2 regions of the Streptomyces sp. NPDC043746 genome follow, and region 1 is predicted to be linked to the other one. Evidence: predicted binding sites of a transcription regulator. Region 1 holds the regulator's gene; the other holds the start of a gene.

Region 1 (6,856 bases):
TACTGTGCGCTCCCCCCCCCCCCCCCCCCCCCCCCCCCCCCTCTCCCCCCCCCCCTCCCCCCCCCCCCCCCCCCCCCCCCCCCCCTCGGCCGATCGTCCGGAAGGAGGGACGTCGATGAGCACGAAGGACTTCGTCGAGAAGGACTACTACAAGGTCCTCGGCGTTCCCAAGGACGCCACCGACGCCGAGATCAAGAAGGCGTACCGCAAGCTCGCCCGCGAGTTCCACCCCGACGCCAACAAGGGTGACGCCAAGGCGGAGGAGCGCTTCAAGGAGATCTCCGAGGCGAACGACGTCCTCGGCGACTCCAAGCGGCGCAAGGAGTACGACGAGGCGCGCGCCCTCTTCGGCAACGGTGGTTTCCGCGCCGGACCCGGTGGTGCGGGCGGCAACTTCAACTTCGACCTGGGCGACCTCTTCGGCGGTGGCGCCCCGGGCGGCGGTCAGGGCGGTGCCGGCGGTGGGTTCGGCGGTGGCGGGGGCGGCCTAGGCGACGTCTTCGGCGGGCTGTTCAACCGGGGCGGCGCGGGCACCCGTGTCCAGCCGCGGCGCGGCCAGGACATCGAGTCCGAGGTGACGCTCAGCTTCAGCGAGGCGGTCGACGGGGCGACGGTCCCGTTGCGGATGTCCAGCCAGGCGCCCTGCAAGGCGTGTTCCGGCACCGGCGACAAGAACGGCACCCCCCGGGTCTGCCCGACCTGCGTCGGCACCGGCCAGGTCTCGCGCGGCAGCGGCGGCGGCTTCTCGCTCACCGACCCGTGCGTGGACTGCAAGGGCCGGGGCCTGATCGCCCAGGACCCGTGCGACGTCTGCCACGGCAGCGGCCGGGCCAAGTCGGCCCGCACCATGCAGGTCAGGATCCCGGCGGGCGTCTCCGACGGCCAGCGGATCCGGCTGCGCGGCAAGGGCGGACCGGGCGAGCGCGGCGGACCGGCCGGCGACCTGTACGTGGTCGTCCACGTCGGCGCCCACCCGGTCTTCGGCCGCAAGGGCGACAACCTCACGGTCACCGTGCCCGTCACCTACCCGGAGGCGACGCTCGGCGGCGAGGTGAGGGTTCCCACCCTCGGCGGCCCCTCGGTCACCCTGAAACTGCCCGCAGGCACTCCGAACGGGCGCACCATGCGCGCCCGGGGCAAGGGCGCGGTCCGCAAGGACGGCACCCGCGGCGACCTGCTCGTCACCGTGGAGGTGGCGGTCCCCACGGACCTCGGCCCGGAGGCCCGGGACGCGCTGGAGGCCTACCGCAAGGCGACCGCGGACGAGGACCCGCGGGCGGAACTGTTCCAGGCCGCGAAGGGAGCTTGAGATGGACGGCCGTCGACGCAATCCGTACCAGCTGACCGATGAATCGCCGGTGTACGTGATCTCGGTCGCGGCCCAGCTCTCGGGCCTGCACCCGCAGACGCTGCGCCAGTACGACCGTCTCGGCCTGGTCTCCCCGGACCGCACGGCCGGCCGCGGCCGACGTTACTCGGCCCGTGACATCGAGCTGCTGCGCACCGTGCAGCAGCTGTCGCAGGACGAGGGCATCAACCTGGCGGGCATCAAGCGCATCATCGAGCTGGAGAACCAGGTCGCCGCGCTCCAGCAGCGCGTCGCCGAACTCTCGGCGGCGGTGGACGGCGCGGCGGTCGCCATGCAGCAGCGCGAGGCCCAGGTACACGCCTCGTACCGCCGCGACCTCGTGCCGTACCAGGACGTGCAGCAGACGGGGGCGCTGGTGGTGTGGCGGCCCAAGCCGAAGAGGCCGATGGGGGACTAGACACGCCCCGGCCCCGCGGCCGCGGCACGCCCCTGCGGCCAGGGCCGCGGCTGCTTCGGTGGCTGCGTTCGCGTCCGCGTCTGCTGTCTGTGCTCGTTTCCGTGTCTGCTTCTGCGGACAGCGGGGCCGGGAGAGGGATTCCACCGCTCTCCCGGCCCCGCTGTCGTACGCGCTTCAAGAAGCCCTCGTACGCCGCCGTGACCGGCCCCGGCGATGCCGGAGCGGGCGAGGCGGGTGCCGAGTCGGAGTGCGGCCGGTGGCGCCGAGGTCTGCATGAGTTCGGCGGCGGGGGAGCGGCGGGCGCGGACGCCTGTCTTCCGGGCCACCCGGTCTTCGGCACGGCCCTCGGCGAGCAGGCGGGCGATGGGGCGCTGGACGGCGGTGTACCGGGCGTGGGGCGGGGCCGCCCGGCGGTTCTCGGCCGACGGGACGGCCTGGGCCCGATCCGCCTTCACCGCTGCCTCTGCGGGATCCCCCTGCTTTAAGCGGGGCGACACGTTCCCTCGCGCGGTCAGGAATCCGATTCCAGGATTCCCGACCGTGCGATCAGGTATCCCAGTTGGGCCCGGCTGTTGCTGCCGAGTGCGGCGCTGAGTTTGGCGATGTGGGACCGGCAGGTGCGTACGTTCATACCGAGGCGCCGGGCGATCGCCTCGTCCACATGGCCCTCGACCAGCAGCTTGGCGATGGAGTGGCGGACCCCGGATATGCCCTCCGGCACGGGGTCGTAAGGAATCTGGTCCTGCAGGGGGATCGCCCGGTGCCAGAACTGCTCGAATACCTTGACGAGGTATTTCACAATGCCCGGATGCCGCAGTTCGAGGGCCACGGTCCGGTCGTCCGTGGCCGGGATGAACGCGACGGTGTGGTCGAAGATCATGAGGCGTTCCACGAGTTCTTCGAGGGTCCGGATCTCCATCCTGCTCTCGGCCATGCGCGCCGCGTAGTTGAGAGTGCCTTGGCTGTGCCGGGCGGTGTGCTGGTACAACGTGCGCATGCCCACCCCGCGCTGCATGAGCATGTTTCCGCGCTCCATGGCCATGTTCAGGGTGTCCTCGCTGCGGCCGCCTCCGGGCTGGATCGTGAGGACTTCGGAGTTGCACTCCGCCATGGCGAGCTTGATGGAGGCGTTGATGCGGCTGATGCCTTCGAGGACGGTGATCGCGTGGGTGATCGGCGGCGTCTGGGCGCTGACGGCCATGAAGGGCTCGAACGCTTTGGTGAGTTCGATCGAGAGGCGCCTGCGCTCCTGGATCTCGCGCTCGATGGGGTGGAGCCGCTGCGTGAGTGCCGCGAACGCCGGTACGGGCCGCAGCCAGGTGGGGTCGTCCGGATCGGGGTGCAGCAGGGCGAACTCCAGGAGGCACGGAGCGGCTTCCGCTTCGGCACGGGCTATCTTCCCCACGCTCAGCGCACTGGCGTAGAGCCGTGCCCCCTCGTCGCACAAAGTGCTGACAGAGTGGGGATGTGTCGTTTTTTTCCTCTTCGTGGTCAATTCTCCACCCCCCAGGAAGATGCATCAGCAGGAACATGATGCATCGTTTCTGTGGTTTGACGTGCCCCGATGGGCCATCGTCTTGTGATGCGGGGGAGAGGAAACCTTGGAAGTAAGGACGAAGCCCACCATGAGTAACAAAACGCTTCGCTCGGTGCTTGCTGTGGCCTTCTCCGCCGGGCTCGCGTTCGGGGTGTTCGGTACCTCGGACCTGACCCGGGGCGATGTACCCCACCGGGCAGTGGAAACGTGGTCGAAGGCGCTGAAGCAAGGCGACGTCGTCTGGGATGCGGTCCCTGCCCGTCAGGCCGGGGCGCACGTGGAGGCGGCCCGCCTCGCCGGTGCGGCGTGGGACTCCGCTCCGGCCGAGAAGGGCCGGGCATGACCACGCCGCCGGACGACCGCACCTTCCGGCGCGAGATGGCAACCGCCTATCGCTCAGGGTGGCATTTCATCGATCTGCTCACGGCACTCCCCCGCCGTGGCGACTCGTTGATGGTCACCCTGTTCGGAGAGCCGATCGTCGTGGTGATGGAAGAGGACGAGGACGTCCGCGCCTATCGGTGCCTCCGCCGCCCCCGCGGCGCGCCGCAGCCCGTCCGCTGCGCCGTCAGATACGGGATGATCTTTGTGAACCTCGATCAGCGGGACCACGAGCTGATCGCGTCAGAACCCCTTTCCGCCACCCCCCGCAGTGCCTGAGCGATTCCCCCGTCGTCACCTGTCGCTCCAGGCGCTTCCCCCACACAGCGGCGCCACCGTGACCTGAACACGGTGGCGCCGTTGTGCTGTCGCCGTACGGGAGGGGCCGGGGCGGTCAGGCGTTTCCGAGGGCCCGGTCCAGGGCGATCTCGATGACGATGCGCTCCGGGTTGGGCCTCGGTGTGCGCTCGTAGCGCTCCGCGTAACGGCTCACCGCGTCCGCGACGACCTCCGGCTCCGTACGGATGGTCGCGCGGCCCTCCAGCGTCGCCCACCGGGCCTTGTGCATCTGGCAGACGGCGACCCGTGCCCCCTCCGGGCCGGCGGCCAGGATGTTGGCGACCTTGCGGGTGCCCCGGCCGGTGATCACCCGTGCCACCCCGGCCTCCGGGTCGTACGTCACGCCCACCGGGACCACGTGCGGCGTGCCGTCCGGGCGGAGCGTCGTCAGGGTGCACACATGCCGCTCGCGCCAGAACGCGAGGTACTCGGGGGTGGGGTTCCGTACGTCTGCCATGGGGGAAGCGTAGGCGGCGGCCCGCGTCCGTGCGGCGGCGGGCGGCGCTCCCGTGCCCGACCCGCCGCCCCTGAGCCCTGGGCCCCTGAGCCCTGCGTCCCTGAGCCCTGCGTCCCCGGGCCCGGCCGCCGGGCCCGGGGAGAGTCCTCGAATTACCTTGAGCGGAATAGACTCAACTTTGTGTACGCTGGATACATCAAGGGACAGGAACCGCCCCAGCTGCGAGGAGGAGCAAGCACCCGTGGACGCCGAACTGACCAACAAGAGCCGCGACGCCATCAACGCGGCCAGTGACAGGGCCGTGCAGGACGGGCACCCCGACCTCACCCCCGGGCATCTGCTCCTCGCGCTGCTGGGGGGCCAGGACAACGACAACATCACCGACCTGCTCGCCGCCGTCGAGGCCGACCAGGCCCTCGTGCGCGCCGGGACCGAGAAGCTGCTCGGCTCCCTGCCCAGCGTCACCGGCTCCACCGTCGCCCCGCCGCAGCCCAACCGCGAGCTGCTGGCCGTGATCCAGGACGCGGCCCAGCGGGCGAAGGAGCTGGGCGACGAGTACCTCTCCACCGAGCACCTGCTCATCGGCATCGCCGCGAAGGGCGGGCGCGCCGGTGAGATCCTGGACGCACAGGGGGCCACCGCCGAGAAGCTGCTGGCCGCGTTCGAGACGAGCAGGGGAGGGCGCCGGGTGACCACACCCGACCCGGAGGGTCAGTACAAGGCCCTGGAGAAGTTCGGCACCGACTTCACGGCCGCCGCGCGCGAGGGCAAGCTGGACCCGGTCATCGGCCGCGACCAGGAGATCCGCCGTGTCGTGCAGGTGCTGTCGCGCCGGACGAAGAACAACCCCGTGCTCATCGGCGAGCCCGGCGTCGGCAAGACGGCCGTCGTCGAAGGGCTCGCCCAGCGCATCGTCAAGGGCGATGTCCCCGAGAGCCTGAAGAACAAGCGGCTGGTCTCGCTCGACCTCGGCGCGATGGTCGCGGGTGCGAAGTACCGCGGCGAGTTCGAGGAGCGCCTGAAGACCGTCCTCTCCGAGATCAAGGAGAGCGACGGCCAGATCATCACCTTCATCGACGAGCTGCACACCGTCGTCGGCGCCGGCGCGGGCGGCGACTCCGCCATGGACGCGGGCAACATGCTCAAGCCGATGCTGGCCCGCGGCGAGCTGCGCATGGTCGGTGCGACCACGCTGGACGAGTACCGCGAGCGCATCGAGAAGGACCCGGCCCTGGAGCGCCGCTTCCAGCAGGTGCTGGTCGCGGAGCCCTCCGTCGAGGACACCATCGCGATCCTGCGCGGGCTCAAGGGCCGTTACGAGGCCCATCACAAGGTCCAGATCGCGGACTCGGCGCTGGTGGCCGCCGCCACCCTCTCCGACCGCTACATCACCTCCCGCTTCCTCCCCGACAAGGCCATCGACCTCGTCGACGAGGCCGCCTCCCGGCTGCGGATGGAGATCGACTCCTCGCCTCTGGAGATCGACGAACTCCAGCGCTCCGTCGACCGGTTGCGCATGGAGGAGCTGGCCCTCAAGAACGAGTCCGACGCCGCCTCCAAGCAGCGTCTGGAGAAGCTTCGCCGCGACCTCGCCGACAAGGAGGAGGAGCTGCGCGGCCTCAACGCACGCTGGGAGAAGGAGAAGCAGGGCCTCAACCGGGTCGGTGAGCTGAAGGAGCGCCTGGACGAGCTGCGCGGCCAGGCCGAACGGGCCCAGCGCGACGGCGACTTCGACGCCGCCTCCAAGCTGCTGTACGGGGAGATCCCCGGCCTGGAGCGGGAGTTGGAGGAGGCCGCCGAGGCCGAGCAGGAAGCATCCAAGGACACCATGGTCAAGGAGGAGGTCGGACCGGACGACATCGCGGACGTCGTCGGCGCCTGGACCGGCATCCCGGCCGGGCGGCTGCTCGAGGGCGAGACCCAGAAGCTGCTGCGGATGGAGTCGGAGCTGGGCAAGCGGCTGATCGGGCAGACCGAGGCCGTGCAGGCCGTCTCCGACGCCGTACGCCGTACGCGCGCCGGGATCGCCGACCCCGACCGGCCCACCGGGTCCTTCCTCTTCCTCGGCCCCACCGGCGTCGGCAAGACCGAGCTGGCCAAGGCGCTGGCGGACTTCCTCTTCGACGACGAGCGGGCCATGATCCGCATCGACATGAGCGAGTACGGCGAGAAGCACAGCGTCGCCCGCCTGGTCGGGGCCCCGCCCGGTTACGTCGGGTACGAGGAGGGCGGCCAGCTCACCGAGGCCGTCCGCCGCCGCCCGTACAGCGTCGTGCTCCTGGACGAGGTCGAGAAGGCCCACCCCGAGGTCTTCGACATCCTGCTCCAGGTCCTCGACGACGGCCGGCTCACCGACGGCCAGGGCCGCACGGTCGA
Region 2 (23,623 bases), on a different contig from region 1:
GAACGTGCTGGGCGCAGTCAACTGCGTGCCTCCTCGACTGTGTCCCCCGTCTCTCCGTTCCGGTGGTCCGCCGCGCGGCCGCCGGTCTGCTCGGTACGTGTGTCGTGTGCGGTGCCTGTGGTGCTCGTGGTGTTCGTGGCGCTGGTGGTCTCGTGCCCCGGACGCCCGTTGGTCACGCCTCCGCGGTCGGCCTCTCGGTCGCCTGCGCGGTCGGCGAGGGCGATGGAGCCGGTGGACTCGGCGATCTCGGCCTCGACATCGCGCCGCCCGTCCTTCGCCGCCTGGTGGAAGCTGCCAAGCCGGCGGCGCAGGTCCTCCTTGTCGAGGCTGCCGGTGCGCCCGGTGGTGGGGGTGCCCTCCGGCCGGACCACCTTGGGGGTGCGCTTGGGCAGCCCCTTGTCGGTGACCCGCCGCTCCTCCGGCCTCCGGGGGCCGGGCACGGTCTCCGCGGCGGCCTGGGCCCGGGGCTCCGGGGCGGCGGCCTCGGCGCGGGGCCCGGGGCGGAAGGCGGAACCGTCCGGCTCCTGACCGCCCGGCCCCCTCTCGGCGGGACGCTCGTGCCGGTCGGGGCCGATGGCGTACGGGTCGGGGGCGGGGGCCTCGGGAGCCGCAGCCGGCTCCGAGGCCGGGGCCGGTTCCGAGGCCGGGGCCGGGGCCGACGCCGGTTCCGCCGGGGGCTTCGGCAGGCGGACCTGCATCGTGATCTCGGGGTCCGACTCCACGGTCGCCTCGGCGGCGGGCTCGGCAACCGGATCGTCGGCCGACGCGGGCTCCCTGCCGGCGGCTGCGGGCGCGTCTGCGTCCGTGCCCGGCTCCGGTACCGGCTCCTGCTGCGGTACGGCGTCGGCTCCGGGCCCCTCGGCGGGTGCGGGCTCCTGTGCGGCGGCCTCCCGGATCGCCCGCTCGGCGGCGGCGATCATCGGGTCGACGAGGGGCAGAGGTGCCGTGGTCTCCGCATCGCCCGGCGTGGCCCCGGCCGCGTCCGGGCCCGGCTCGACGGCCTGCTCGGGCGCCGTGGCGTTCTCTGCCTCCGCCCCGGCTTCCGGAGCGGTCGGAGCGGTCGGAGCGGTCGGCGGCAGGGTCGGCGTACGGCTCGGCAGGGCGTTGGAGTTGGCCTCGGCCACCGAACCCGGCAGGTTGAGCGTGGGCGCCTCGCCGGGCAGGTACACGGCGGGCGGCGAGGAGGCGGGCAGCGAGTTGGGCAGGAGGGTCTGCGGCAGGACGACGACAGCCGTCACTCCACTCCCCTTCTGCTCGCGCAGCTGGACCCGCACGCCGTGCCGGGCGGCCAGCAACGAGGTGACCTGGAGCCCGAGTCCGGCCCCGTCCGCGCTCTGCTCCCCCTCCTCGAAGGAGGCCGGGTCAGCCAGCCTCGCATTCAGCTCGCCCATCCGGACGCTCGACATGCCGATACCCGCGTCCTGCACGGAGAGCATCACCTCGCCGCTCTCCAGCAGCCAGCCGGACAGCTCGACATGGGAGTCCGGCGGGGAGAAGGAGGTGGCGTTCTCCAGAAGTTCGGCCAGGAGGTGGCTGAGGTCGTCGGCGGCGAACCCGGCGATCTGGGCGTGCGGGGGCAGGGACTGGATGGTCACCCGCTCGTACCGCTCGATCTCGCTGACGGCCGCGCGGGCCACGTCGACCAGCGGGACCGGGCCCGTGGGGCCGTGGCCGTGCTCGGCGCCCGCGAGGACGAGCATGTTCTCGCTGTGGCGGCGCATGACCGTGGCCATGTGGTCCAGCTTGAACAGGGTGGCGAGCCGCTCCGGGTCCTGCTCGCGCTCCTCCAGGCTCTCGATGACGGCGAGCTGGCGCTCGACGAGGCCGAGGTTGCGCAGGGAGAGGTTGACGAAGGTGTGGTGGACGGTGTTCTTCAGCCGCTCCAGCTGGGCGGCCAGCTCGGCGGCCTGGACCTGGAGTTCGGCGCGCTGGAGGGTGAGCGCCTCGCGGCCGGCGAGGAGTTCGGCGCGCTCGGCGCCGAGGCTCTCGAAGCGACCGGTGAACTCCTGGTGCAGCCCGGTCAGCTTGGCGTGCAGGGTGTTCATGGACCGGACGACCTGGGCGAACTCGTCGTTGCGGCCGGTGTAGCGGACCGGGTCGGCGCTCGAGGGGTCCTCCGCGAGGCGGGCGGCGCCGATGCGCAGGACGGCGAGCGGCTGGGTGAGGGTGCGGGCGACGGCGGTGGAGACGCCGACGGCGATGAGGAAGCAGCCGCCGAGCAGGGCGATGCTCAGTTCGAGGGCGGTGACGTCGTCGTCGCGGATGCCTTCGAGGCGCTGGACCTGGCTGGTGGCGAGGGCGGACTCGACCCCGCGCATCCGGTCGATGCGGGCGGAGAGCGCGGCCTCCAGCTTGGCGGCGTCGGTCTTGCGCTCGCTCGCGGAGAGTTCGGGGCGGTCGGTGAGGCGGGTGAGGTACTTCTCCGCGCTGTTGACCTCGGGGCCGGTGACGGTGGCGGCGAGCTTGTCGCGGGCGACGGGGTTCGCCGCCTGGTCGAACGCGGCGAGCGAGGCCAGCTCCCGGACCCGGGCCTGCTGGGCGGCGGCGCTCAGCGCGTCCCGGTCGCGATCGGCCCGCTTCGCCTCGTCGTCCCGGGTTTCGACCGGCAGCCCCGTGAAGGGGTCGATCTGCGGGACTGCGGGCTCGGGGCTCGGCACGGCGAGGGCGGCGAGGAGGAGCCCGCGGGTGGCGGAGGCCTGCTCGGCGGCGCCGCCGAGCGCGAGCGGGGCGCGGGCGGCCTCGGCCGCGCGCGGCGGGGTCTTCTCGGCCAGCTCGGCGGCGATGCCGTGCAGCTTGGCGATGACCTCGGAGTACGCCTGGTGGGCCTCCAGGGCCGAGCCCTTGCCGGTGAGGGCGTCTCGGCGCAGGGAGGGCACGGTGGAGAGGTCTCGGCGCAGGGCGGCTGGAGCCGGTCCGTGGATCTCGTCGATCTGCTGGTCGACGCGGGTGGTGCGGGTGAGGCGGCCCTCCTCGCCCTCCTTGCCGTCGTCGGCCCGGCCGCCCGCGATGTACGCGGTGACGGCGTCGCGCTCGTCGGCCAGGGAGTGCGCCAGGGTGACGGCCTGCCGGTTCAGCTGGGACAGGGTCACCAGCCGCTGGGACTCGGCCAGATCGGAGGAGGCGCCGAGCGCCGCGGGGGCGCCCGCCGCGATGACGGTGATCCCGACGACGGCGACCCCGGCGACCAGCCGGCTCCGTACCCGTACGGTCCGCTTGTCGGCTACCGGAGCCGGAGGCTTCGCCCCGGAACCGTCACGCGTGCTGCCCTGGCTCCGCGGCCGCTTCTTCTGCACCGGTGCTCGCAATCTCGACTCGTCCACCCTTGAAGCAGAGGTGACGCTCGGTCACGTAGAAGGCCCCCGCTCCTGGTACGGCTTCCGACCATTCCAGTGCTTTTGAGAGGGGGACGCGCATCGACCGCTCCGCCACTCGAACGAGTGAACCGCACTCTTGAGTTGGCGAACAAGTCTCCCCAGAGACGCCTCTGACCATGCGTAGGGCGCGGGGTGGAACTTCGGCGCCGCCTTTGGCAAGATGCCCGCCCGCACTCGCTCCGGAGCCCCGCGCTCCGCGCACCGGGCCCGCGTTGACCTGCTGGTACGGCTGGAAACCGCTCCCGTGCGGGACTGGTGAAGACCTCGTGCAGACTGGCCCCATGCGCCTCGAACTCGCCACCGTCCCCGGCGACCCCGAACGCCCCAACGAGGACTGGGCATCCGCCGCCCTCCCCGCGTCCGGCCAGGGAGGCGTGGTGGTGGTGCTCGACGGCGTGACACCGCCGCGGGGGGACGACGGTTGTGCGCACACCGTCCCCTGGTTCACCGCCCGGCTGGGCGGCGCACTGGTGGAACTGGCGGGCTCACGGCGAGATCGGGATCTGGCCGAGATTCTGTCGGCGTCCATCCGGCGCACCGCCGACGCCCATCGGGCGACCTGTGACCTTTCTCACGTGCGCACGCCTCAGGCGACCGTGGCCCTGGCGCGTTGGAGCGAACACGCGATCGAGTACCTGGTCCTCTCCGATGCGGTGCTCCTGCTGGAGGCCCCGGACGGCACGGTCCGGGCGGTGGTGGACGACCGCCTCGACCGGCTGCCGCCGGGCTCGCTCTCCTCCACGGCGGACGTGGACTCCCGACTGCGGAACAGGGAGGGCGGCTTCTTCACGGCGGCTGCCGACCCCACGGTCTCCTCACGCGCGGTGACCGGCAGCGTGCCGACTGCCGGGGTCCGGTCGCTGACCGCGCTGACGGACGGGGCGGACCGGTGGACGGCGATGTTCCGGGAGGGCGACCGGGCGGCCACACCGGCGCTGCTGCGCAATGAGGGGCCCCGGGGGCTGATCGACCGGGTGCGGGAGCTGGAGGAGGCCGACGCGGCGGCCGGGCGCGTACGGCTGCGGCGGAGCAAGACGCACGACGACGCGACGGCGGTGTTCGTGGAGCTGTAGGGGCGGGGCGCCCGGTGGGAGGTGCCGGGCGGCTTCGCGGCACGCCGGGGCGCCGACACGCCGCCGGGCTCGCGGGACACCGGGCTCGCGGGACGCCGGGCTCGCGGGACGCCGGGTTCCGCCCACCGGACGTCGGCCTTGCCGGGCGTCACTCCTCCGCGCGGGAGTTCAGCTGGTGCAGCAGCCGGGCCAGCTCGGCCACCTCGGCCCGGTCCCAGTCGGCCAGCTTGCGGACGTACCGCCCGCGCCGGGCGTCGCGGACGCTGCGGAAGCGGGCGAGGCCCTCGTCCGTCAGCTGGACGAGCCAGGCGCGGCCGTCCGCCGGATCGGGTTCGCGGGCGACCAGCCCGAGGTCCTCCAGGGCCCGCAGCTGACGGCTCATGGTGGCCTTGCCGACGCCGAAGTAGGCCGCCAGCTCGGTGGCCCGCTGCCGACCCGCCGACTCCAGGCGGACGAGCAGCCCGTAGGCAGCAGGCTCCAGTTCGGGGTGGACCTCACGGGCCATCTCCCCCGAACTGGCCCGCGCCCGGCGCAGGAAGACCGCCAACTCGCGCTCCAGCGCCAGGAACTCGTGGTCCACGCCAGTTCCGGCGGCCCCGCCCGGCTCCCGCGCGCTCTCGCTCCCGTGCACGTCAGCACCCCTCGTACGGTTTCCTGCCGATGAAAGCCTCTTCCACGGCCGGTCAACGCCGCAGTTGGGCCAGTATTTCGCAGGAGCAGACCAACGGCGGCGGCCAGGCCCCCTTCCGTCGGCCCCGGGACGGGAAGACCCTGCCGGGCGGGCTCGACGGCGAGTGCAACCCGTACGGTGCCCGGGGCTACGGGCTCAGCAGGGCCGCCATGGTGAACCGGATGCGGGGCTTCACCACCGCCTACCGGGCGCGCAGCGGCCGGGACGCGGTCCGCTGCACCGCGAGGGGCCGGTGGGCCGCCTGCCGGCCCGTCCCCACGGTGTGGCAGTACACACATCGAGGGGCCTGATCGTCGGCGCCCACAACCGCTTCAGCGGTGGGCTGGGCCGTGCCGTAGGCGCCGGCTGACGGCAGACAGCAGACAGCAGCCGACGTCGACCGCTCGCGCTCCGGCCTCGGTGCCCCTCCCCGGGCCGCCGGGGTTCCGGGGCGCCCTGCCCCACTATGCACTCGACGTATACATGTTGGGTATAGTCCTCGGCGTACCGCACACCTGTGCGGATATGTCCGCGCAGAGGAGTGGTGTCCGCCATGCCCAAGAAGATGTCCGTGCTCGGTGGCGGGTTGGCCGCCGCTCTGGTGGCGACGCTCACACTGGCGCTCTCCGGCTGCTCGATGGAGACGACGGCTCCCGGCTCGGCACGGCAGGACGCGGCGGCCGAGGCCAAGGGGTCCTTCGGGCGTGCGGACTGCCGCAAGGCGAAGTGCATAGCCCTGACCTTCGACGCGGGGCCGGGGAAGGACACGCCGGAGCTGCTGGACATCCTGAAGGAGAAGAAGGTCTCCGCGACCTTCTTCCTGCTGGGCAAGAACCACGTCCTCAAGCACCCCGAGACCGTGCGGCGTATCCAGGACGAGGGCCATGAGGTGGCCAACCACACCTGGACGCACAAGATCCTCACCGACGAGAAGCCGGAGGTGATACGGGCCGAGCTGGAGAAGACGCAGGAGGCGATCGAGAAGATCACCGGGAAGCGGCCCCGGCTGATGCGCCCGCCGCAGGGCCGCACCGACGACCAGGTCTCCGGGATCAGCAAGGAGCTGGGGCTCTCGCAGGTGCTGTGGAGCGCGACCGCCAAGGACTACTCGACGAACGACTCCGCGCTGATCACCCGGCGGATCCTGGACCAGGCGGGCAAGGACGGCATCATCCTGCTCCACGACATCTACCCGGGCACGGTGCCCGCCGTGCCGGGGATCGTCGACGCGCTCCAGAAGGACGGCTACACCTTCGTGACCGTCCCGGAGCTGATGGCCCCGGCGGTGCCGGAGCCGGGCACGATCTACCGCCCCTGAGCACCGCCGGCCGTCCGCCGTCGCGGGACGGCCCGCCCACGTACGGCCGCGGGACGAACGCGAAGCGGCCCGCCCCCGCCCCGGGGAGCGGGCCGTCCGTACCGGCCGCGTACCTGATGCCGCGCCCGTCACTGCGTGGCGGTCAGGCCGCGGCCGGGATCCTCTCCTCCGCCGGGGCCGAGGCCGGGGCGAGGGCGATCTCCAGCACCTGGCGGACATCGGTGACCGGGTGGACGTCCAGCTTCTCCAGCACCTCGGCCGGGACGTCGTCCAGGTCGGCCTCGTTGCGCTGCGGGATCACCACGGTGGTGATGCCCGCGCGGTGGGCGGCCAGCAGCTTCTGCTTGACCCCGCCGATCGGCAGCACCCGGCCGGTCAGCGATACCTCACCCGTCATCGCCACATCCGTGCGGACGAGCCGTCCGGAGAGCAGCGAGGCCAGCGCGGTCGTGAGCGTGATGCCCGCGCTCGGGCCGTCCTTGGGGACCGCGCCCGCCGGGAAGTGGACGTGCACGCCCCGGTCCTTGAGGTCACCGACCGGAAGCTCCAGCTCCGCGCCGTGCGAGCGGAGGAAGCTGAGCGCGATCTGGGCGGACTCCTTCATGACGTCACCCAGCTGACCTGTCAGGGTCAGTCCGGAGGCCCCGGTCTCCGGGTCGGCGAGGGACGCCTCGACGAAGAGGACGTCACCGCCCGCCCCGGTCACCGCGAGCCCGGTGGCCACGCCCGGCACGGCGGTGCGGCGCTCGGCCGGGTCCTGGGCGGACTCGGGCACGTGGTGCGGCCGCCCGATCAGGCCGCGCAGATCCTCGTCCGTCACGGTGAACGGCAGCTCACGGTCGCCCAGTTCGTGCTGGGCCGCGACCTTGCGGAGCAGCCGCGCGATGGACCGCTCCAGATTCCGTACGCCCGCCTCGCGGGTGTACTCCCCGGCCAGCTTGCGCAGCGCGGACTCCTCCAGGGTGACCTCGTCCTTCTCCAGGCCGGACCGCTCCAGCTGGCGCGGGAGGAGGTGGTCCCGGGCGATGACGACCTTCTCGTCCTCGGTGTAGCCGTCGAGCCGGACCAGCTCCATGCGGTCGAGCAGGGCCTCCGGGATGGCTTCGAGGACGTTGGCGGTGGCGAGGAAGACGACGTCGCTGAGGTCGAGTTCGACCTCCAGGTAGTGGTCGCGGAAGGTGTGGTTCTGGGCCGGGTCGAGGACTTCGAGGAGGGCGGCGGCGGGGTCGCCCCGGAAGTCGGAGCCGACCTTGTCGATCTCGTCGAGCAGGACGACCGGGTTCATCGAACCGGCCTCCTTGATCGCCCGCACGATGCGTCCGGGGAGGGCGCCCACGTAGGTACGGCGGTGGCCGCGGATCTCCGCCTCGTCCCGGACCCCGCCGAGCGCGACCCGGACGAACTTGCGGCCCATGGCGTGCGCGACGGACTCCCCCAGTGAGGTCTTGCCGACGCCGGGCGGACCGACGAGAGCGAGCACGGCACCTCCGCGCCGTCCGCCCACGACCCCCAGCCCCCGGTCGGCGCGCCGCTTGCGCACCGCGAGGTACTCGGTGATCCGCTCCTTCACGTCCGCGAGACCGGCGTGCTCGGCGTCCAGGACGGCCTGTGCGCCCCGGATGTCGTAGGCGTCCTCGGTGCGCTCGTTCCAGGGGAGTTCGAGGACGGTGTCCAGCCAGGTCCTGATCCAGGCGCCCTCGGGGGACTGGTCGCTGGCCCGCTCCAGCTTCTGGACCTCCTTGAGCGCCGCCGTCCGGACGTGCTCGGGCAGCTCGGCGGCCTCCACACGGGCCCGGTAGTCGTCGGACTCGTCCTCCGGGTCGCCGTTGAGCTGGGACAGCTCCTTGCGTACGGCATCGAGCTGGCGGCGCAGCAGGAACTCGCGCTGCTGCTTGTCGACGCCCTCCTGGACGTCCTTGGCGATGGACTCGGCCACATCCTGCTCGGCCAGGTGCTCGCCCAGCCACTGGATGGCGAGCTTCAACCGCGCGACCGGGTCCACGGTCTCCAGGAGCCGGACCTTCTGCGCGGTGGAGAGGAACGGGGAGTATCCGGAGTTGTCGGCGAGGGCGGAGATGTCGTCGATCTGCTGGACCCGGTCCACGACCTGCCAGGCGCCGCGCTTCTTCAGCCAGCTGGTGGCGAGCGCCTTGTACTCCTTGGCCAGCTCGGCGACGGACCCGGGCAGCGGATCGGGCACGACGACGTCGATCACGGTCCCCTCGACCCAGAGCGCACGCCCCGGGCCGCTGGTCCCGGCCCCGATCCGGACCCGGTCACGAGCCCTGATGAGCGCGCCGGGGTCCCCGTCGCTCAGGCGTCCGACCTGCTCGACGGTGCCGAGGACGCCGGTCCCCGTGTACGTCCCGTCGATCCGCGGGACCAGCAGCACCTCGGGCTTGCCGCCCTCGGGCCGGGCAGCCGCCTGCGCGGCCTCCACGGCGGCGCGCACCTCGGCGTCGGACAGGTCCAGCGGCACCACCATGCCGGGCAGGACGACCTCGTCGTCGAGCGGCAGCACGGGCAGGTCGATCGGTGTGAACGCCTTGGACTCGTTAGTCATGATCTCCCCTTCGGCAGGCAAGTTGAGCTACATGGGCTCAATGCTTATGAGCCGCTGAATGTTCCCCTGGCGGTGTTCGCTCTGAGCGATCGACGGATGGCCACCGCGCGGGACCCTCGGGAGCGCGCACCGGAGAAGCGCTGTTCCCGCTGCGCTGTTCCCGGGCCCCCTCCCGCCTGCCTCTTTCCCCGCCGCGTGAACCGGATACGGTCCGGCGGGCGATAGGGAGGGTGTGAGGCTGTTGCGCCCTGTGGGGGAGGACCGGGATGACGGTACGGAGAGAGATGACGCGGCACTCGTCCGCGCCGTGGCACGCGGCGACACGGACGCGCTCGGCGCGCTCTACGACCGGCACGCCGGGTGGCTGCACGCCCGGCTCGCCCGGCGGTGCGCGGACGCGGAGACCGTACGCGAAGTACTCCAGGACACCTTCGTGACCGTGTGGCGCTCCGCCGCCTCGCATCGGGGCGCACAGGTCGGCGGATGGCTGTGGGTGATCGCCTCGCGTCGGCTCGTCGACGCCCTGCGGGCGGACGGCCGCGCGGACCGGCCCCCGGCTCCCCTCCGCCCGGCCCCGGAGGCCCTCGCGCCCTCCGCCGAGGACCGGGTGCTGGCAGGCCTGGAGTACGGGGACGTGGGCACCGCGCTGGCCGGGATCTCCCCGGAGCTGCGCGAGGTCCTGCGCGCCACGGTCGTGGACGGGCTCTCCACGAGGGAGGCCGCGGCGCTGCTCGGCATCCCCGAGGGCACGGTCAAGACCCGCGCCATGCGGGCCCGGCGGGAACTGCGGGCCGCACTGGAGCGGCTGGCGCCGGAAGGCGAAGCCCTGGGAGGTACGGCATGAGCCGGGAACGCCGGGGCCGGGGTCCCGGCTGGCACGTGGACGGCGAGCTGGCCGGGCGCTACGCGGCCGGTACGGCTGCCGAGAGCGACGCCTGGTCCCTGGAGAAGCACGTCGAGGTGTGCGGCACCTGCGCGGCCCTGGTGTCGTCGGCGGTCCGGACGGCCCCGGAGACGGGCGCGCTGCTGGCCGGTGTCCGGTCGGCGGTGCTGGAGCGGGTGGCGCGGGCGGTGCCCGCGTACGCCGACGCGGCCCCAGGCTCCGACGCGAGCCCAGCCCCCGCTGTGGGCACCGCCGCGAGCCCGCCCACGGCCGCCCGGCCCGCCGCGGCCCCGGGCTCCGGCGCGGACCCCACCGCCTACCCACCTGCCGACGCCCGCACCCCGGCAGCCCCCAGCACGGCCGCGGCAGCCACGGGGGTGCCGCCGCGGCTGCCGCGGGCTGCTCGGGCCCTCTGGGCGGCGGGGCCCGCCCTGCGGGGGGCCTGGCCGGTGGCGCTCGTCGTCGTCGCCCTCGGGGCGCTCGCGCTGTCGTACGGGGCCGGGCTCGGGGCCTCCGTACGGCCGTTGCTGCTGGTGACGGCGCCGGTGCTGCCGCTCGCCGGGGTCGCCCTGTCGTACGGGCGGCACGCCGATCCGCTGTACGAGGTCATCACCTCGACCCCGTCCGGCGGGCTGCGGCTGCTGCTGGTACGGGCCGCCGCCGTGCTCGGGGTGAGCGTCCCCGCGCTGACGCTCGCCGGGGCGGTGCTGCCCCCGGCGACGGGCGGCCCGGGGGCAGCCGCCTGGCTGCTGCCGGCGCTGGCGCTGACGCTCGCCGCGCTCGCGCTGGGCAGTTTCGTCGGCAGCCGCCGGGGGGCGGCTGCCGTCGGAGGGGCCTGGGCCGTGTTCGTCGTCGCCCCGGCCACCGTCGGCGGCCCTGCCGGGGCGACGCTGGCGGCGGGGGCCTCCCCGTACTTCTCCGGGCCCGCCGTCCAGAGCGGCTGGGCCGCCGGGGCCCTGGTGTGCGCGCTGCTGCTCGCCGCCCGCCGCCGATCCTTCGACCATCTGGAGACACCGTGACCGCCAAGGTCGCCGGGCTGACCGTCCGGCACCGCAGGAAGACCGCCCTGGACGCCGTGGACCTCGACCTCCCTCGGGGTGTGCACGGGCTGCTCGGGCCCAACGGGGCGGGCAAGACCTCCCTCATCCGGGTACTGGCCACGGTCTCGGCCCCCGACGCGGGGCGTGTGGAGCTGCTCGGCCGGGACGTCGGCCCGGGGGCCGACCACCGCGAGCGGGCCGCTGTACGCCGCCTCCTCGGCTATCTGCCGCAGGAGTTCGGCCACTACCCCGGCTTCACGGTCCGCGAGTTCGTCGGCTACGTGGCCTGGCTCAAGGAGATGGACGGGGCGGGGGTCGCCGCCGCCGTGGAACGCGCGGTGGACCGGGTCGGTCTCGGCGACCGGATCGACGCCAAGGTGAAGACGCTCTCCGGCGGCATGGTGCGACGGGTCGGCATCGCCCAGGCGATCGTCAACGAGCCCGAACTCCTGCTGCTGGACGAGCCGACGGCCGGTCTCGACCCGGAGCAGCGCGTCGAGTTCCGTGCCCTGCTGCGGGAGCTGGGCCGCACCTCCACCGTGATCGTCTCCACGCATCTGGTCGAGGACGTCGCCGCCGCCTGCACGGACGTGACCCTGATCGAAGCGGGCCGGATCGCCTACCGGGGCACGACCGCCGACCTGGTCGGGCTGGGCGACGCGGCGGACGGGCTCGGCGGCAACCCGATCGAGCGCGGCTACACCGCCGCCCTGCGCGCACACCGTACGGGGGCGGGGGCATGACGGAGACGCTGGACCAGGCGCCCGCCGCCCGGACCGCCACCCCACCCCCCGTCCGTCACCCCTCCCGGGCGGCTTTCCGGGCCGAGCTGAGACGGGGGATCGCCCCCTGGACCGCCCCGGCCGTCGCCCTCACCATCGCTGTGCCGATGATCAGCAAGGCCGTTCAGTGGCAGGGAAGTTGGGGTGAAACGCAAGGGCTGCTGCACTCGTGCGCCACGCTGCTGGGCGGGCCGCTGGTCGCGGCCGCCGGGTGCTGGCAGGGAGGCAGGGATCACCGTCGTGGAACCACCGCCCTGTGGCTCACGGTCCCTCGTGGGCGCCCGGCCCAGCTGGTGATGGCCGCCCTGCCGGTGGCGCTGTGGGCCGTCGTCGGGCACCTGCTGGCCGTGGTGGGGGTGCTGGCGGCGACCTGGCCGTACACCGGGGCGGGCGGGCCCTCGGCGGGGCTGATCGCCGTGGACGCGTGGTTCCTGGTATGTGCCGCGTTCGCCGGGTTCGTGGTCGGGCGCCTGTGGCGGTGGCGGCTGGCCGCGCCGGTGCTCGCGGCGGCCACGTACCTCGCCCTCGGCATCCCCTCGTACTCCGACTCCGACCTCCGCTTCCTGAACCCGGCCGAGCAGTACTACCTGGTCGGCCGGGTGCCGGTGGCGTGGTTCGTGCCCGCGATGGTGGTCTGGGCGGGCGCCCCGGTGCTCGCCCTGGTCATCGGGTACGCGGCCCGGCGCCGGCTGTTCGCCCTCGTACCGCTGGTGGTCGCAGCCCTTCTGGCTCCCCTCGTCGTGAGCAGCGGCGACGACCTGTTCCGGGACGACCCGGCGGCCGAGCGGCTGATCTGTACGGAGGCGGTGCCGCAGGTCTGCGTGAGCGCGCTGGAAGGCCCGCTGCTGCCCCAGGTGTCCGACGCGCTGACCGGGCTGTTCTCCCGCCTGGACGGGGTTCCGGGGGCGCCCCGGCGGTACGTCCAGACCCCCGACGACCGGCGGCTCCCGCCCGACACCGCCCGGCTGCCCGTCTCGTCCCTCGGCTGGACCGTGGCGCGCGGCAGGCTCACCGACCCCGCCGCGTACGCCTGGGAGACGGCCGCCCGCCTCGCCGACCGCGACTGCCCCCTGGCCGTGATCATGGCGGAGGACCCCGCGACCGCACGCGTGGGGGAGACCGACGAGGCCGTGGCGCAGTGGCTGGCCCCCCTGGGCGGCTCATGGCTCGACCCCGACCGGGGCGGCAGATACCTGGACCGGCTCACGGCCATGGACGGGACCGAGCGCCGCGCCTGGCTCGGCCGCTATCTCGCCACCCGTACCAGCTGCGACCCGAAGGCGGTGCCCACGCTGTGACGACCCCCGTACGGACGGTGCCGGGCAGGCTGCCCGTCCTCTATCTGCGCTCCCGCGCCGTCCCGGCGACCCTGGCCGCGCTGGCGGGCGTCGCCCTGCTCGCCGCGTGGGCCGCCGACTGGCTGCAGAGCCGACCGCAGTTCGACCACACCGCGCGCGTCCCGGTGCAGGCGCTCGCCCCGCTGCTCGCCGCCGCCGCGATCGGCACCGGGTTCTTCTCGCACACCGAGGAGCTGGACCGCACCGCCGTCCGCCGCTGGTGGCCCCGGCGGCTGGCGTGTCTGCTGGCCCTCACCGCACTCGCCGCCGGGGCCCTCGCCCTCGCCGTCCCGGGGCAGCCGGAGCAGTTCGGCGCCACGGCGATGGTGCGCAACGTGCTGGGGGCGACGGGGGTGACGGCCGCGGCGGCCACGGTCCTGGGGGCGCGGGCGAGCTGGCTGCCGATGACGGTCTACGGGGGCGCGGTCTACCTGGCGGCCCCCCGGACCCCGGGCGGGGCGGCGGCGTACTGGGCCTGGCCGATGCAGCCGGGGCCGCAGGCGGCGGCGTGGGCGGTGGCGGGAGCGGCGTACGTGGCGGGGGCCGCGCTCCTGGTGCTGCGCGGCCCCCGCCCGGAGCGCTGAGAGACCGCGGCCGGCCCCGGCCCGCCCCGAGGCCGGTCGGCAGGGGGCGGCCGGGGCGCGAAGGTGATCTCCCTGGGGCCGCAGCTTCCACGCTCCTAAAATCGGGCCCATGGAGCCCCGCACCGACGCCACCGACGCCTTCACCTGCGCCATGATCCCGCCCGCCCCCGTCACCCTGGACCGCCGCGAAGGCCCCTTCGGCGAGGTCGTCCTGCGCGGGCGCGGGGAGCACTTCGAGATCATCGCCAACGGCTGCTTCCTGATGGACACCTCCGACGGACGCTCCGAGCGACTGCTGATCGATGCCGCCCTGGCCGCCCTGCCCGCCGGGCGGACCGGCCCCTCCGTGCTGATCGGCGGGCTCGGGGTGGGCTTCTCGCTGCTGCGGGCGGCCGAGGAGGAGCGGTGGGGGCGGATCGCGGTCGTGGAGCGGGAGCGGGCGATCGTGGACTGGCACCGGCACGGGCCGCTGGACCGGATCTCCGGGGCGGCGCTGGCCGATCCCCGCACCGAGATCCTCCACACGGATCTGCTCGACCACCTCCGTACCACCACGGAGCGTTACGACGCGCTCTGCCTGGACATCGACAACGGGCCGGACTGGACCGTCACGGAGGACAACGGAAGCCTCTACTCCCCCACCGGACTGGCCCGCTGTCTCGACCGGCTGACCCCGGGCGGGGTGCTCGCGGTCTGGTCGGCGCAGCCGTCGGCGAGCTTCGAACGGGCGTTGCGGAATGCCGGGTTCACCAGAGTTCGGACCGAAGAAGTGGCTGTTGCCCGAGGTGTGCCCGACGTGGTCCATCTCGCATCGAAGAGTTACTGAAAGGGGCGCGGAACCCCCTGTCGGTATGCCCGGCCCGGCGGTGAGGCGGTCATCGCGGCACAAGGCCGACGATCCGCCGCCCCGCCGGGCCGCTCCCGCACCCTCGGGGCAACACCCTGCGTAGCCGAGAGCCCTCCGCTGCCTTTACGCTGCTGAGCGGCACACGGGGATCACCCACGAAATCCACGAGCGAAGACCGTGCCTCACGGGGGTTGGCCCCCCGCGAGAGCGGGCAGGGGCGGGGCGATGGAACAGACACACACCACCCACAACGGCGTCGCGGCCACCCCGGGGGCCCAGCGGCGGGTGCTGGTCGTCGAGGACGACGCCACGATCGTCGACGCCATTGCCGCCCGGCTCCGGGCGGAGGGCTTCCTGGTGCAGACCGCGCTGGACGGGCCCGCGGCCGTGGACGCCGCCGAGGCCTGGCAGCCCGACCTGATGGTGCTCGACATCATGCTCCCGGGCTTCGACGGCCTGGAGGTCTGCCGCCGGGTGCAGGCGCAGCGCCCGGTGCCGGTGCTGATGCTCACCGCGCGCGACGACGAGACCGACATGCTCGTCGGTCTCGGGGTCGGCGCCGACGACTACATGACCAAGCCGTTCTCCATGCGGGAGCTGGCCGCTCGGGTGCACGTCCTGCTGCGCCGGGTGGAACGCGCCGCCCTGGCCGCCGTCACCCCCCGCAGCGGGATGCTGCGCCTCGGTGAGCTGGAGATCGACCACGCCCAGCGCCGGGTCCGGGTGCGGTCCGAGGACGTCCACCTCACGCCGACCGAGTTCGACCTGCTGGTCTGCCTGGCGAACACCCCGCGGGCGGTGCTCTCCCGCGAGCAGCTGCTGGCCGAGGTCTGGGACTGGGCGGACGCCTCGGGCACCCGTACGGTCGACAGCCACATCAAGGCGCTCCGCCGCAAGATCGGAGCCGAGCGGATCCGTACGGTGCACGGCGTGGGGTACGCCCTGGAGACCCCGGCTCCATGACCCGACCAGGGTCGGGGGTGCGGCCCTTCTCCATCAAGGCCAAGCTGGGCACGCTCGTCGTGGTCTCGGTGTTCATCACGACGGGGCTGCTGATCGTGGCCCTGCGGACCCGTACCGAGTTCCAGTTCATCACCGTCTTCTCGGTGATCGCGACGCTGCTGATCACCCAGTTCGTGGCGCACGGGCTGACCGCGCCGCTGGACGAGATGCGGGCGGTGGCCCGGTCGATCTCGCACGGCGACTACACGCGCCGGGTGAGCGGCGCCGGGCGGCGGGACGAGCTGGGCGACCTGGCCCGGACGATCAACCGCATGGCGGACGACCTGGAGGCGGAGGACCGGCACCGCAAGGAGCTGGTCGCCAACGTCTCCCACGAGCTGCGCACGCCCATCGCGGCGCTGCGGGCCGTGCTGGAGAACGTGGTGGACGGGGTGTCCGCCGCCGATCCGGAGACGATGCGTACGGCCCTGAAGCAGACCGAGCGGCTCGGCCGGCTGGTGGAGACGCTGCTGGACCTGTCCCGGCTGGACAACGGGGTGGTGGCGCTCAGGGCCCGCCGTTTCGAGGTGTGGCCGTATCTTTCGGGCGTACTGAAAGAAGCCAATCTCGCCGCCTCGCAGCGCCGGCTGTCGTCGGGGTCGGGCAACCACTCCCGTACGGACGTCCATCTCCACCTGGACGTCTCGCCGCCGGAACTCACCGCGCACGCGGACGCCGAGCGGCTGCACCAGGTGGTGGCCAACCTCATCGACAACGCGGTCAAGCACAGCCCGCCGCACGGCCGGGTGACGGTGCTGGCCCGGCGCGGCCCCTCCCCGGAGTCGCTGGTCCTGGAGGTCCTCGACGAGGGCCCCGGCATCCCGGAGGCGGAGCGGCACCGGGTCTTCGAGCGGTTCAACCGGGGCCAGGCCCCCTCACCGCACGGCCCGGGCAGCGACGGCGGTACGGGACTGGGCCTCGCGATCGCCCGCTGGGCGGTGGATCTCCACGGCGGCCGGATCGGGGTGGCCGAATCCGCTCGGGGCTGCCGCATCCAGGTCACCCTCCCGGGGCTGCCCGAGCGAAGCGGTTGACGATGCGGTTGACATAGGGTTCGAACCGGGAGGGCGCGGTCCCCGTGTCCTTCTGGGAGGGGGTCCCCGAGGGGAGCCCCAGGGGATACGGTCGCAGGACCGTATCCACGGTCCTGCGTACCCGAAGTGCAGTGGAACCTCGCTTGTTTCCCGCCATTTCCTGCGCCGAAACCCGCGTTGCGATGTGATGTGCACGACGAAGCACCGGCCCGGCCTGCAAGGAACGGTTTGGGGGGCGTAGCCTTGATTTCCGCTGTCCATCACCTTGTGAAGCGGAAGAGGGCGGTTGCCGCCGTGTCGTCTCAGTCCCCCAGTAACTCGAGCATCTCGACCGACCAAGCCAGCCCGGGTACCGACCCGGCCGCCGCTTTCGGCGCCAATGAGTGGCTCGTCGACGAGATCTACCAGCAGTACCTCCAGGATCCCAGTTCGGTCGATCGCGCCTGGTGGGACTTCTTCGCCGACTACAAGCCGGGTTCCTCCGGCACGGCGGACAAGCCCGCTCCCGGCGCCGCAGCCTCGGGGGCTGCGGCACCCCAGGCCCCGGCCGCCACCACCCCGGCGAAGCCCGCGGCCCCGGCCGCTGCCGCTCCGGCCCCGGCGAAGCCCGCCGCCGCCCCGGCGGCACCGGCACCGGCCAAGCCCGCCGAGGCCGCCCCGGCTGCCGCTCCGGCGAAGCCCGCGGCGGCCAAGCCCGCCGCCGCGCCCGCCAAGCCGAAGGCCACGGCGGACGAGGCCACCGAGGCCCCGGCAGGACCGGAGTACGTGACGCTGCGCGGCCCCTCGGCCGCCGTCGCGAAGAACATGAACGCCTCGCTGGAGCTGCCGACGGCCACGTCCGTCCGCGCGGTCCCGGTGAAGCTGCTCTTCGACAACCGCATCGTCATCAACAACCACCTCAAGCGCGCCCGCGGCGGGAAGATCTCCTTCACGCACCTCATCGGGTACGCGATGGTCCAGGCCCTCAAGGCCATGCCGTCGATGAACCACTCCTTCGCCGAGAAGGACGGCAAGCCGACCCTGGTCAAGCCGGAGCACGTCAACCTGGGTCTCGCCATCGACCTGGTGAAGCCGAACGGCGACCGCCAGCTGGTCGTCGCGGCCATCAAGAAGGCCGAGACGCTCAACTTCTTCGAGTTCTGGCAGGCGTACGAGGACATCGTCCGGCGCGCCCGCATCGGCAAGCTCGGCATGGACGACTTCACCGGCGTCACCGCCTCGCTGACCAACCCCGGCGGCATCGGCACCGTCCACTCGGTGCCCCGCCTGATGCCCGGGCAGGGCCTCATCATGGGCGTCGGCGCGATGGACTACCCGGCGGAGTTCCAGGGCACCTCCCAGGACACCCTGAACAAGCTCGGCATCTCGAAGGTCATGACGCTCACGTCGACCTACGACCACCGGGTCATCCAGGGCGCCGCCTCCGGCGAGTTCCTGCGGATCGTCTCGCAGCTGCTGCTCGGCCAGAACGACTTCTACGACGAGATCTTCAAGGCCCTGCGCATCCCGTACGAGCCGGTCCGCTGGCTCACGGACATCGACGCGTCGCACGACAGCGACGTGACGAAGGCCGCGCGGGTCTTCGAGCTGATCCACTCCTACCGGGTCCGCGGCCACGTCATGGCCGACACCGACCCGCTGGAGTACCGCCAGCGCAAGCACCCCGACCTCGACATCACCGAGCACGGCCTCACCCTGTGGGACCTGGAGCGGGACTTCGCGGTCGGCGGGTTCGCCGGCAAGTCGATGATGAAGCTCCGCGACATCCTCGGCGTGCTGCGTGAGTCGTACTGCCGCACCACCGGCATCGAGTTCATGCACATCCAGGACCCGAAGCAGCGCAAGTGGCTCCAGGACCGGGTGGAGCGGCCCCGCGCCCAGCAGCCCGAGCGCGAGGAGCAGCTGCGCATCCTGCGCCGGCTGAACGCGGCCGAGGCGTTCGAGACCTTCCTGCAGACCAAGTACGTCGGCCAGAAGCGGTTCTCGCTGGAGGGCGGCGAGTCCGTCATCCCGCTGCTCGACGCGGTCATCGACTCCGCCGCCGAGGCCCGCCTCGACGAGGTCGTCATCGGCATGGCCCACCGCGGCCGCCTGAACGTGCTGGCGAACATCGTCGGCAAGTCGTACGCGCAGATCTTCCGCGAGTTCGAGGGCAACCTCGACCCGCGCTCGATGCACGGCTCCGGCGACGTCAAGTACCACCTGGGCGCCGAGGGCACCTTCACCGGTCTGGACGGCGAGCAGATCAAGGTCTCGCTGGCCGCCAACCCCTCGCACCTGGAGGCGGTCGACCCGGTCCTGGAGGGCATCGCCCGCGCCAAGCAGGACATCATCAACAAGGGCGGCACGGACTTCACGGTCCTGCCGATCGCGCTCCACGGCGACGCGGCCTTCGCGGGCCAGGGCGTCGTCGCCGAGACGCTCAACATGTCGCAGCTGCGCGGCTACCGCACCGGCGGCACCGTGCACGTGGTGATCAACAACCAGGTCGGCTTCACCGCCGCCCCGGAGTCCTCGCGCTCCTCGATGTACGCCACCGACGTGGCGCGCATGATCGAGGCGCCGATCATCCACGTCAACGGTGACGACCCGGAGGCCGTGGTCCGCGTCGCGCGGCTCGCCTTCGAGTTCCGGCAGGCGTTCAACAAGGACGTCGTGATCGACCTCATCTGCTACCGCCGCCGCGGTCACAACGAGGGCGACAACCCGGAGTTCACCAACCCGCAGATGTACACGCTGATCGACAAGAAGCGCTCGGTGCGCAAGCTCTACACCGAGTCCCTCATCGGTCGCGGCGACATCACGCTGGAAGAGGCCGAGCAGGCGCTCCAGGACTTCCAGGGGCAGCTGGAGAAGGTTTTCGCCGAGGTCCGCGAGGCCACCTCGCAGCCGGCCGCCCCGCACGTCCCGGAGCCGCAGGCCGCGTTCCCGGTGGCCGTGGACACGGCGGTCTCCGCCGAGGTCATCAAGCGGATCGCCGAGTCCCAGGTCAACATCCCCGAGTCGATCACCGTGCACCCCCGTCTGATGCCGCAGATGCAGCGTCGCGCGGCCTCGGTGGAGAACGGCACGATCGACTGGGGCATGGGCGAGACCCTGGCCATCGGTTCGCTGCTGATGGAGGGCACCCCGGTCCGGCTCGCCGGCCAGGACAGCCGCCGCGGCACCTTCGGCCAGCGCCACGCGGTCCTGGTGGACCAGGTCACCGGCGAGGACTACACCCCGCTGCTGTACCTCACCGAGGACCAGGCCCGGTACAACGTCTACGACTCGCTCCTCAGCGAGTACGCGGCGATGGGCTTCGAGTACGGCTACTCGCTGGCCCGCCCGGAGTCGCTGGTCATCTGGGAGGCCCAGTTCGGTGACTTCGTCAACGGCGCGCAGACCGTCGTGGACGAGTTCATCTCCTCGGCCGAGCAGAAGTGGGGCCAGACCTCCGGCGTCACGCTGCTGCTGCCGCACGGCTACGAGGGCCAGGGCCCGGACCACAGCTCCGCCCGCCCCGAGCGCTTCCTCCAGATGTGCGCGCAGGACAACATGACGGTCGCGATGCCGACCCTCCCCTCGAACTACTTCCACCTGCTGCGCTGGCAGGTGCACAACCCGCACCACAAGCCGCTCATCGTCTTCACCCCGAAGTCGATGCTGCGTCTGAAGGCGGCGGCGTCGAAGATCGAGGAGTTCACCAGCGGCGGCTTCCGCCCGGTGATCGGCGACGACACCGTCAAGGCGGAGGACGTCCGCAAGGTCGTCTTCGTCTCGGGCAAGCTCTTCTACGACCTGGACGCCGAGCGGGAGAAGCGCGGAGACACGGAGACCGCGCTCATCCGGCTGGAGCGGCTGTACCCGCTGCCGGGTGCGGAGATCCAGGCCGAGATCGCCAAGTACCCGAACGCCGAGAAGTACCTGTGGGCCCAGGAGGAGCCGGCCAACCAGGGTGCGTGGCCGTTCATCGCGCTCAACCTGATCGACCACCTGGACCTGGCCGTCGGCGCGGACGTGCCGCACGGCGAGCGCCTGCGCCGCATCTCGCGGCCGCACGGCTCGTCCCCGGCGGTCGGCTCGGCCAAGCGTCACCAGGCGGAGCAGACGCAGCTGGTCAACGAGGTCTTCGAGGCCTGAGGACCGCATGGCCGAACACACCGGGGACCCGGCTCCGCGCTCGTCGCGGGGCCGGGTCCCCGGCGTTTCCCCGCTGGATATCCTTCTCCCATGTACTTCACGGACCGTGGCATCGAGGAACTGGAGAAGCGGCGCGGCGAGGAGGAGGTCACCTTCGAGTGGCTGGCCGAGCAGCTGCGTACGTTCGTCGATCTCAACCCCGACTTCGAGGTGCCGGTCGAGCGCCTGGCGACCTGGCTGGCCCGGCTGGACGACGAGGACGACGAGGACGCGTGAGCCCGAGGGACCCGGGCCCACAGCCGCTCAGCGCGCCTCCGTAGCCGCCCTGGCCCGGTGGTACGCGAGCCCGAGCGCGCCCTGCGCCAGCAGCAGGGCTCCGGCGGCGGCCCAGCCCCCGCTGCGTCGGCGGGCGCCCCAGAGCAGCAGCGGAAGCCCGGCCGCGAGCTGGGCGGCGGCGATGGCCCGGGCCCGGGGTCCGCGCACCCAGGGGCCGAGGCTGCTGCTCTCGACCGCGTCGAGTTCGGCCCGTACGGCATCACGCCACCCCGCCCACTCCACGCGCTCCGCCCCGCGCTGCACCGCCGCGACGCTGCGCAGCCGGTCCGCGCTCTCCCCCGGGCCGAGCCCGGCGGGCAGGGTGAGTCCCGTCCGGGTCAGGACCGCGAGCAGCCCGCGCAGCCGTGCCTCGGCATCCGCGTCCGGGTCGGGCCGGGTCAGCTCCTCCAGGGCCTGGAGGTCCAGTACGGGGTCGAGCCCGAGGCGGGCCGCGAAGGTGCGCATCGCCTCGTCCTCGCCCACCGGGGTGCCGTCGGCCAGCCAGATGTAGCCGACCGTGCGGCGGAATCCCGCGGCGAGGGTGTAGCCGGCCCGGTCGGCGTCCCACCACAGGGCGAGCACCGGCCAGGGGGAGCCGACGGCCAGCGCGGTGGCACAGCCGCCGAGGACCCGGTCGACCGGTTCGGGGGCGTCGCCGGAGGGGCCGGTCTCCCGCCAGGGCTTCCCCTCGGGGACGAGAACACTCCACTCCTCGCCCGCCCGCGTCAGCAGCATCCGCTCGCGCAGCAGGTGGGCGAGCGGCCGTACGGTCTCGGGATCGGCACGGCACAGCAGCAGCGCCCCGGTGGATGTCGCGTTCATAGGCCACACGCTAGGGCAATTTGCTCACGTTCGACGCCTTTTGATCACCTCAGACACCGCCGACACCCCTTGACTTCCCGCATCCGCGATATATCGTGTTGTTTACGAGACGCGATATGTTGCGTCGTGATCCTCTCCGGGAGGTCCATCCATGACTGCGTCGAAGCGGACCGTCGCCGAGCCGCAGAAGCTCGCCTTCGACGACCCGGTGACCGCCCTCCAGGTACGGGTCGTCGGCGGCACGGTCAACGTGGTCGGGACCGACGAGCCGGGCGCCCGGCTGGAGGTCGCCGCCGTCGAGGGCCCACCGCTTCTGGTGACGTACGAGGACGGTCGGCTGACCGTGGCGTACGAGGACCTCCCCTGGCAGGACCTCCTGCGCTGGCTCGACCCCGGCGGGCGCCGCCGCAGCGCGGTCGTCTCGCTCACCGTGCCCGCCGCGGCGTCGGTGGAGGTCGGCGTGGTCGGCGCGGGCGCCGTCGTCTCCGGGATCGAGGGCCGCACCGACGTACGGGGCATCACCGGGGACATCACCCTGGTCGGGCTGAGCGGGGCGGTCCGCGGGGACTCCGTATCGGGCAGCCTGGAGGCCCAGGGCGTCACCGGGGACCTGCGCTTCCACTCGGTGGCCGGGGACCTGACGGTGGTGGACGGGGCGGGCGCCTCGGTCCGGGCCGAGTCGATCAGCGGCGACATGGTCCTGGACGTCGAGCCCTCGGCCGCCGCCGCGGACCGGCCCACCGACATCCGGCTGACCACGGTCTCCGGTGAGATCGCGATCCGTCTCCCGCATCCGGCGGACGCCCGGGTCGAGGCGAACACCGCCAGCGGGGCCGTCTCCAACGCCTTCGAGGACCTGCGGGTCGGCGGGCAGTGGGGCGCGAAGAAGATCACCGGCACGCTGGGCGCCGGGACGGGGACCCTGAAGGCGACGACCGTCTCCGGTTCGATCGCCCTGCTGCGCAGGCCCCCGGCCGAGGATGCCGCCCATGGTGCCGAGCCGACCGGAAAGGTTCTCTGACATGGCCCCCGTATTCGCCCACGGCCGACTGCGCCTGTACCTGCTCAAGCTCCTGGACGAGGCCCCGCGCCACGGCTACGAGGTGATCCGGCTGCTGGAGGAGCGCTTCCAGGGCCTGTACGCCCCCTCCGCCGGCACGGTCTACCCCCGGCTGGCCAAACTGGAGGCCGAGGGACTGGTCACCCACGCCACCGAGGGCGGCCGCAAGGTCTACTCGATCACCGACGCCGGACGCGAGGAGCTGGCGGGCCGCAGCGGTGAACTGGCCGACCTGGAGCTGGAGATCCGCGACTCCCTGGCCGAACTGGCCGCCGAGATACGCGACGACGTGCGCGGGGCAGCCGGCCGGCTCCGCGACGACATGCGGGCCGCCGCCTCCGAGTCCCGTACGGCCCGGGGCAAGCAGCCCTCCTCTCCCTTCGGGGACCTGGGCGACTTCGGGGACTTCGGCAACCTGGGCGACCTGGCGGACAGCAAGGCGTGGCACGCGGCCAAGGAGGAGGTGCGCCGGGCCAAGGAGGAATGGCAGGAGCAGGCGCGCCGGGCGAAGGACGAGTCCCGCCGCGCCCGCGAGGAGGCCCGGCAGGCCCGCCGCCAGGCCAAGGAGGCCCAGGACCGGGCGCGCGAACAGATGCGGGACGCCGCCCGCCAGGTGCAGGAGCACTTCGCCCGGGGCGACTGGCCCTCCGGCGTAAGGGAGGGCCTGGCCGAGATCACCGGCCAGCTCGGCGGCTTCGCCCGCTCGGGCGGCTGGCCCCCGTTCGGCAGGCCCTGGTCCGCCGACGCGGAGGCGGAGGCGGCCGACACGGCCGGAGGACCGGAGACCGTCCACGCCC

The links. Region 1 encodes HspR, which represses chaperone genes until heat shock. Its sites were predicted from a motif close to TTGAGNNNNNNNNNCTCAA; they were not measured.
Region 2: the regulator HspR is predicted to act here: its motif matches at 9,021-9,039, upstream of lon (endopeptidase La).

What each region holds. Positions count from the first base shown of each region.
Region 1 is NZ_JBWKCM010000037.1:33,858-40,713, forward strand. Features, by position in the region: gene dnaJ (molecular chaperone DnaJ) at 116-1,309, shown strand; gene AC0682_RS28460 (heat shock protein transcriptional repressor HspR) at 1,311-1,766, shown strand; gene AC0682_RS28465 (hypothetical protein) at 1,868-2,251, shown strand; gene AC0682_RS28470 (helix-turn-helix transcriptional regulator) at 2,278-3,171, opposite strand; gene AC0682_RS28475 (hypothetical protein) at 3,392-3,646, shown strand; gene AC0682_RS28480 (Rieske (2Fe-2S) protein) at 3,643-3,963, shown strand; gene AC0682_RS28485 (pyridoxamine 5'-phosphate oxidase family protein) at 4,079-4,480, opposite strand; gene clpB (ATP-dependent chaperone ClpB) at 4,722-6,856, shown strand, end outside.
Region 2 is NZ_JBWKCM010000003.1:284,046-307,668, forward strand. Features, by position in the region: gene AC0682_RS05090 (roadblock/LC7 domain-containing protein) at 1-21, opposite strand, end outside; gene AC0682_RS05095 (sensor histidine kinase) at 18-3,293, opposite strand; gene AC0682_RS05100 (hypothetical protein) at 3,656-4,447, shown strand; gene AC0682_RS05105 (MarR family winged helix-turn-helix transcriptional regulator) at 4,596-5,078, opposite strand; gene AC0682_RS05110 (hypothetical protein) at 5,108-5,428, shown strand; gene AC0682_RS05115 (polysaccharide deacetylase family protein) at 5,671-6,435, shown strand; gene lon (endopeptidase La) at 6,578-8,998, opposite strand; gene AC0682_RS05125 (RNA polymerase sigma factor) at 9,231-9,842, shown strand; gene AC0682_RS05130 (zf-HC2 domain-containing protein) at 9,839-10,900, shown strand; gene AC0682_RS05135 (ABC transporter ATP-binding protein) at 10,897-11,664, shown strand; gene AC0682_RS05140 (hypothetical protein) at 11,661-13,001, shown strand; gene AC0682_RS05145 (hypothetical protein) at 12,998-13,624, shown strand; gene AC0682_RS05150 (spermidine synthase) at 13,734-14,450, shown strand; gene AC0682_RS05155 (response regulator transcription factor) at 14,697-15,434, shown strand; gene AC0682_RS05160 (HAMP domain-containing sensor histidine kinase) at 15,431-16,507, shown strand; gene AC0682_RS05165 (multifunctional oxoglutarate decarboxylase/oxoglutarate dehydrogenase thiamine pyrophosphate-binding subunit/dihydrolipoyllysine-residue succinyltransferase subunit) at 16,802-20,629, shown strand; gene AC0682_RS05170 (DUF6104 family protein) at 20,720-20,905, shown strand; gene AC0682_RS05175 (hypothetical protein) at 20,933-21,766, opposite strand; gene AC0682_RS05180 (DUF4097 family beta strand repeat-containing protein) at 21,918-22,787, shown strand; gene AC0682_RS05185 (PadR family transcriptional regulator) at 22,789-23,623, shown strand, end outside.